Regions from separate parts of the Stenotrophomonas sp. YJH_SMC_105-26 genome, predicted to be linked through region 2. Evidence: predicted binding sites of a transcription regulator. Region 2 holds the regulator's gene; the other holds the start of a gene.
What was found. The regulator sigma-54, encoded in region 2, starts transcription at its own class of promoters, with help from an activator protein. The targets are predictions, from matches to a motif close to TGGCACGNGCNTTGC.

Region 1 (3,708 bases), on a different contig from region 2:
CGACGTTGGAAACGCGCACGCCCGAGCCGGTCTGGTTCTTCGACAGGCCGTAGCTGGTCGAAGCGAACAGGTCGGCGAACTCCGCGCGCGACTGCTTGAAGCCGGTAGTGTTGACGTTGGCGACGTTGTTGGCGGTGACGCTCAGGTCGGTGTTGGCGGCGTTGATGCCGGACAGCGAGACATTGAAGCCCATGGGATGCTCCTGGTTGATGCGGAAGGTGCGGCTCAGCTGACGCGGAGCACGTAGTCGATCGGGGCCGTGCCCAGGCCCTTGAGGTTCAGGTACAGGCCGTCGGAACCAACGGTCACGCTCTCCACCGGCGCCTGTACGTAGGTGGACAGCTTGGTGCTCTTGCCGGCGGTGTCGACATGGTTGGCGACGATGGAGTACTTGCCCGGCTCCATGCGCTTGCCGTTGGCATCCTTGCCGTCCCACTGGAAGGCGGTTTCGCCGGCAGCCTTGGCTTCCACGCTCAGCGAGGTGACCTTGGCGCCGTTGGCGTCGGTGATGTCCACGGTGATGATGCCGGCCGACGGTGCAGCCACCGTGCCTTCGACATTGCCTTCCTTCTCCAGCACCAGCTTTTCCGACGGCACCAGCACCTGGTGGCCGACCAGCGCAGCGCCACGCAGCACCTGGTCGCTGGCCATCGACTCCTGGAAGCCCTTCACCGTCTTGTTCAGATCGGTGATGCCCTGCACGGTGGACATCTGCGCCATCTGCGCGACCATCTGCGTGTTGTCCATCGGCTTCAGCGGATCCTGGTGCTGCAGCTGCTCGGTCATCAGGCGCAGGAAGTCGGCCTGGTCCAGCGTGTTCTTCTTTTTCGTGGCGTTGCTGTTGGGGGCGTTCAGGCCCAGCGCGGAATAGACGTCCTGGCTGGTCTGGTTGTTGACGGCGGTGGTCATGGCGGTATCCGGTGCTGCGGGCCTCAGCGGCCCATGGTCAGGGTGGCCAGGGCCAGTTCCTTGGCGGTGGTCAACATCTCCACGCCGGCCTGGTAATTGCGCGAGGTCGAGATCAGGTTGACCATCTGCGCCACCGGATCGACATCGGGCTGGTAGATGTAGCCATCGGCGTCGGCCAGCGGGTGGCCTGGCTCGTAGCGCTTGATCGGCGCGGCCTCGCTCTGGGTGATCTCCTTCACCTTCACCGAGGTGATGTTGGGATCGTTCTTGCTGGTGACGGCCTGGAAGATCGGTTCCAGCGGCTTGTACACGGCGTCGGCGGAACCGGCGACGGTGTCGGCATTGGAGAGGTTGGAGGCGATGGTGCTCATGCGCACCGACTGTGCCTGCAGCGCGGAGCCGGCGATGTCGAAGATCGGCAGGTTGCTCATGGCTTATTGCCCCGTGATCGCGGTCAGCATGGAACGCACCTTGCTCTCGACGAAGCTGAGCGAGGCGCGGTATTCCAGTGCGGCGCGGCCATAGGCGGCACGCTCGGCATCGGGGTCGACGGTGTTGCCGTCCAGGCTGGGCTGCACGCCTTCGCGCGCGATCTGGAACGGGTTCAGGCCACTACTGATCTCGTAGTGCTGCTCATGGGTGGTGGCCATCAGGCCATTGGCATCCTGCCCCTGGGCGTGGCGCAGGGCGGCATCGAAGTCCAGGTCCTGGGCCTTGTAGCCGGGAGTGTCGGCATTGCCGAGGTTGCTGGCGATCAGCTTCATCCGCTGTTCGCGCAACGGCATGGCCTGGGCGTGGACGCCCAGGTAGTCGGTAATCAGGTTGCGCACGGTGCACTCCCACGGGAACGTTGCCCGGGAAGCTGCAAGGGGTGTGCCAAATGGAGAGGGGGTCAGATCCCCGCAGGGGCTCTGACCCCGTGGTTGACGCGTTGCGATGCGGGGTCGGAGCCCGTTCCGGGATCCGACCCCTCGGCGGGCCTTACGCCGCCAGCGCCACCTTGCGCAGGCGGTCCAGCACGAAGTCGGCCAGCTCGTGCGGCGAGTACTTGGCGACGAACGCATTGGCGCCGACGCGCTCGACCATGGCGTTGTTGAAGACGCCCGACAGCGAGGTGTGCAGCAGCACGTACAGGCCGGCCAGGCCCGGGTGGCGCCGGATTTCCGTCGTCAGCGTGTAGCCATCCATGGCCGGCATCTCGATGTCCGAGATGACCATGGCATAGCGCTCGGTCGGGTTTTCCCCCGAGGCGTGGACCTGCAGCAGGTGGTCCAGCGCCTGCTTGCCGTCGGAAAGCAGGGTGGCACCCACGCCCAGCTGGTCCAGCACGCTGCGGATCTGCTGGCGGGCCACGCGCGAGTCGTCCACCACCAGCACCTGCAGCTGCGGGCCGTCGGCGGGCATGGCCATTGCCGGGTCGAGTACCGCTTCTCCGCGCACCTGGGCGATATCGGCCAGCACGCTCTCAACGTCGATCACCTGGATCAGCTCGCCCTGGAAGCGGGTCACCGCGGTCAGGTAGCTCGACTCGGCGCCCAGCTCCGGTGGCGGGTGGATGTCTTCCACCGCGATGTTGACGATGCGTTCGACGCCACTGACCAGGAAGCCCTGGATCGAGCGGTTGAATTCGGTGACGACCAGGTAGCCGGGCGAGGTGTCCGCGTCCGGTTCGCGCTCGGGGTGGCCGATCGCCAGGCCCAGGTCCAGTACCGGCACCGAGCGGCCGCGCACGTCGGCCACGCCGGAGAACTGGCTGGGCAGGCCGGGCACCTGGAACAGCTCCGGGCGGCGCAGGACTTCCTGCACCTTGAAGACATTGACGCCAAAAAGCTGACGTCCGCCGAGGCGGAACAGCAGCAGCGCCAGGCGGTTGTGGCCGGCCAGTCGGGTCCGCTGGTCGATCCGGTTGAGCAGGTCATGGGACATGGCTGCTGTATCGGCGTGGTGGGGGCGGAACTTGAGGGCGCTCTGTCGTCCGCGCGCTCCACACCGCTTTTGTAGAGCGACTGTCAGTCGACTGCTCTTCGATCCGATCACGGGAAACCCCGCGCTTCGCGCGAAAGTCGACTGGCAGTCGACTCTACCCATCCGGTCGAATCCCCATCCCGGATCCGATCAACGGGACCCGGTCTCTGGCACACCCCTTGCACGCTGCTGGGCCAGATCCCATCGACAGGAGGCGCCATGCGCCGGATCACATCCCTACTGGCCCTTGCACTGGCCGCTGCTGCGCCGTGGGCGGCGGCTGCCGACTGGCAACCGGTGGCCAGCATCCGCGCGGCCGCATTGTCGACACTGCCGGCCGGCAGCGAAGGCGAGGCGCAGGTGGCCGATGCGCTGCGCCTGCCGAAATGTGGCAGCGCGTTGCAGGTGCAGCCCACCGCCAACACCACGGTGGAGGTGAGCTGTCCCGATGCGGGCGGCTGGCGCCTGTTCGTGCCGGTGAAGGTGCGGCGCAACCAGACCGTGCTGGTGCTCAACCGCGGAATCGGCACTGGAGAAACCCTCACGGCCGCCGATATCACCACTGCCCAGCGTGACGCTGCCCGGATTGCCGGCGCGGTGCTGTCCGATCCCAATGCAGCGATCGGCCGCATCGCCCGCCGTCCGTTGCAGGCCGGAGCCCTGCTGTCGAACAACGATCTGGTGGTCCAGCGTCTCATCAAGCGAGGAGACAATGTAGCCCTGGTGTCGCGTCGCGGCTCGGTCGAGGTGCGCATTGCCGGCCGTGCGATGGGTGATGCCGGTGAGAACGAGCGGGTCTCGGTCGAGAACCTGTCCTCGCGGCGGATCGTGCAG
Region 2 (3,708 bases):
TGAACATCGACTCCGGCGCGCAGTCGGGCGTGCTCACCGGCGATGGCAAGACCGTGCTCTCGCAGGGCGTGACCGTCACCCAGGGCTCGCTGGACATCCGCTCGTCCGAAGCCGAGATCTACCTGAAGGACGGCGAGGCCGTGCGTGCGGTGTTCACCGGCAAGCAGGCCACGATGAAGCAGCAGCTCGACGATGGCACCTGGATGGACGCGGTGGCTGATCGCATCGACTACGACATCAAGACCGAGATCATCACCCTGACCGGCAACTACAAGGTCACCAGCGCGCGCGGCACCAATGCCGGCCAGCGCATGGTCTACAACACCCGTAGCGGCGAAATGAATTCCGGTGGCGATGGCAGCCGCGTGCGCACCGTCATTCCGCCGAAGAACAAGAACGCGGCGGCACAGCCGGCGGCCACGCCCAAGGCGGCGGCGCCGGCCAGCACGTCGGCCAAGCCGGCCGGGAGCAAGAAGTAATGCTCGTCGCCAAGGGCCTGCGCAAGCGCTACAAGCAGCGCGAAGTCGTCAAGGACTTCGGGCTGACCCTCGACGCCGGTGAAGTGGTGGGCCTGCTCGGCCCCAACGGTGCCGGCAAGACCACCTGCTTCTACATGATCGTCGGCCTGGTCGCCGCCGATGCCGGCAGCATCGTGCTCGACGGCAAGGACATCACCAGCGATCCGATGTACACCCGTGCCAAGCAGGGCGTGGGCTACCTGCCGCAGGAGCCGTCGGTGTTCCGCAAGCTGACGGTGGCCGACAACCTCCGCCTGGTACTGGAGCTTCGCGAAGACCTGGATTCGGCCGGCCGCGAACGCGAATTGAACAGCCTGCTCGACGAGCTGCAGCTGGGCCATGTGGCCGACCAGCTCGGCGCCAGCCTGTCCGGTGGCGAACGTCGTCGCTGCGAGATCGCCCGCGCACTTGCCGCGCAGCCGCGCCTGATCCTGCTCGACGAACCGTTTGCCGGTGTCGACCCGATCTCGGTGGGTGAAATCCAGCGCATCGTCACCCATCTCAAGCAGCGTGGCATCGGCGTGCTGATCACCGACCACAACGTGCGCGAGACCTTGGGAATCTGCGACCGCGCGTATATCCTCGCCGAGGGCACCGTGCTGGCCCAGGGCTCGCCGGAGGCGATCCTGGACAACGCCGACGTACGTCGCGTCTACCTTGGGGATTCCTTCAAGCTGTGACCGCAGGCGCCGGGTCCCTTTCCTTCCGTTCGGCACAGGCATGAAGACTCGGCTGCAGACATCGTTGGGACAACAGCTGGTGCTCACGCCCCAGCTGCAGCAGGCGATCAAGCTGCTGCAGATGTCCACGACCGAGCTGGAGCTTGAAATCGCCCAGGCCGTGGAGAGCAATCCGCTGCTGGACTGGGCCGACAGCAACGACAGCAGTGCCGCCAATGAGGCCAGCGACAGCACCGATGCCGACGCGCCCGCCGAACGCACCGACAACGGCGACGACTGGGCGCCGGCCGAACTCGACTGGAGTGCCGCCGGCAGTGGTGGCAGCTTCGACGATGACGATGACACCGGCAGTGCCGCCGAGCGCGTGGCGGAAACCGAAACGCTGGCCGACCACCTGCTGTGGCAGCTGCACCTGTCGCATCTTTCCACGCATGACCGCAGCATCGGCGCTGCACTGATCGATGCCCTGGACGACGATGGTTACCTGCGCGAACCGCTGGCCACCATCGCCGAAACCCTGCTGCCGGCGGTCCATGCCGGTGAGGATGAAATCCTCGCGGTGCTGCATCGCATCCAGCGTTTCGACCCGGTCGGCGTTGCCGCGCGCACGCTCGGCGAGTGCCTGCAGCTGCAGCTGGACGTGTTGCCTGCCGACACGCCGGGGCTGGCGCTGGCGCGACAGATTGCCGCAGGCCCGCTGGAACGGCTGCCGCGCAGTGGCGTCTCCGGGCTGGCGCATGAACTGAAACAGCCGCTGGACGAGGTCGAGACGGCGGTCGCGCTGCTGCGCTCGCTGGACCCGCGTCCGGGCACGCAGATCGCGCCGCTGTCGCAGGACACCTATGTGGTGCCCGACGTGGTGGTGTGGCGGCAGAACGGCATCTGGCGCGCAGCGCTGGCGGCCCATGCCGGGCCGAAGGTGGTGATCCACCGTGGCTACGAACAGCTGATCCGCCGCTGTGGCGAGGCCGACGCCGGCTACCTGCGCGGCCAGCTGCAGGAGGCGCGCTGGCTGCTGAAGGGCCTGCAGCAGCGCGGTGAAACCCTGCTGCGGGTGGTGCGCAGCCTGATCCTGCAACAGGCCGGCTTCCTCGAATTCGGCGAGCAGGCGCTGCGCCCGCTGACCCTGCGCGAGATCGCCGCCGAGCTGGGCCTGCACGAATCCACGGTGTCGCGCGCGATCGCCCGCAAGCACGTGCGCACGCCGCGCGGCACCCTGCCGCTGCGCGCCTTCTTCGCCTCGGGCATCGATACCGAAGGCGGTGGCGAGGCGTCCAGCACGGCCATCCAGGCAATGATCCGCCGCCTGATCGACGACGAGAACCCGCGCAAGCCGCTTTCTGACGCCAAGCTGGCTGACCTGCTCAAATCGTCGGGAATTCCAGTAGCGCGACGCACCGTGGCGAAGTATCGTGAAGCCATGAACATTTCCGCCTCGCACGAAAGGGTCAGAATCGCTTGACGCGCCGCCGCGCCCGGCGGAGAGGTTCATTGGCACATCCGAACACAGGAGAAACCCGATGCGCATCGAAACGTTTGGCAAAGACGTCGAAGTCACCCCGGCCCTGCAGTCCTATGTAGAGGAGAAGCTGGCCCGGATCGGAAAACACTTCGACCAGCACTGCGAAGCGCGGGTGACCCTCAAGCTGCAGAAGACCGAACACCACGTCGACGCCAGCCTCAACATTCCGGGGCAGACCCTGCACGCCGAGGCCGGCGGCCAGACCATGTATGCCGCGATCGACCTGCTCGCGGACAAGCTTGACCGCCTGGTCATCAAGCACAAGGAAAAAAAACAGCAGCACGCACCGCTGCCGGTGGGCGACAATGGTGGCTGATCGCCACCGTTCCCCGCAGACATGCCCCTGACTGACCTCCTGGCGGCCGTGCAGACCCAGCTCTGCACGGCCACCGACCGTGACAGCGTCCTGCAGGCCGCCGCCGGGTTGCTGGCCTGCCGCCAGGCCAACGCCGAACAGATCTATCTGAACCTGTGCCAGCGCGAAGCCCTGGGCAGCACCGCGATCGGCCACGGCATCGCCATTCCCCACGGCCGCGCGCCGACCCTGGACCGTCCCCGTGGCGCCCTGCTGCGACTGGCGACCCCGGTCGATTTCGGCGGCGACGAACCGGTGGACCTGGTGTTCGCGATGGCCGTCCCCGCCCACTACACCCACCAGCACCTGATGCTGCTGTCCGAGCTGGCCGAGCTGTTTTCCGCACCGGACATCCGCCAGGCCCTGCGCGAAGCCGGCGATGCCCGGGCGCTGCGCGAGGCGCTGGACATGACCCCACCTGCGAGTGCCGCATGAATACCAGCATCACCGCCCGTGAACTGTTCGAACAGCAGCGCGAGCGGCTGGGGCTGCGCTGGGCCGCTGGCAAATCCGGTGAGAAACGCGAGCTGGAGGCCGGCAACACGGTCTCGCGGCGTCCGTCGCTGGCCGGCTACCTCAATGCGATCTATCCCAACAAGGTGCAGATCCTGGGCACCGAGGAACTGTCCTGGC

Region 1: the regulator sigma-54 is predicted to act here: its motif matches at 1,774-1,788, upstream of flgB (flagellar basal body rod protein FlgB).

The regions. Positions count from the first base shown of each region.
Region 1 covers NZ_JCAFSD010000019.1:2,274-5,981, reverse strand. Annotated here, with positions in the region: gene flgE (flagellar hook protein FlgE) at 1-193, opposite strand, end outside; gene AC5P7F_RS21430 (flagellar hook assembly protein FlgD) at 226-909, opposite strand; gene flgC (flagellar basal body rod protein FlgC) at 933-1,340, opposite strand; gene flgB (flagellar basal body rod protein FlgB) at 1,344-1,739, opposite strand; gene AC5P7F_RS21415 (chemotaxis protein) at 1,891-2,835, opposite strand; gene flgA (flagellar basal body P-ring formation chaperone FlgA) at 3,094-3,708, shown strand, end outside.
Region 2 covers NZ_JCAFSD010000002.1:97,165-100,872, reverse strand. Annotated here, with positions in the region: gene lptA (lipopolysaccharide transport periplasmic protein LptA) at 1-479, shown strand, start outside; gene lptB (LPS export ABC transporter ATP-binding protein) at 479-1,198, shown strand; gene AC5P7F_RS07375 (RNA polymerase factor sigma-54) at 1,239-2,660, shown strand; gene hpf (ribosome hibernation-promoting factor, HPF/YfiA family) at 2,719-3,036, shown strand; gene AC5P7F_RS07365 (PTS sugar transporter subunit IIA) at 3,058-3,510, shown strand; gene hprK (HPr(Ser) kinase/phosphatase) at 3,507-3,708, shown strand, end outside.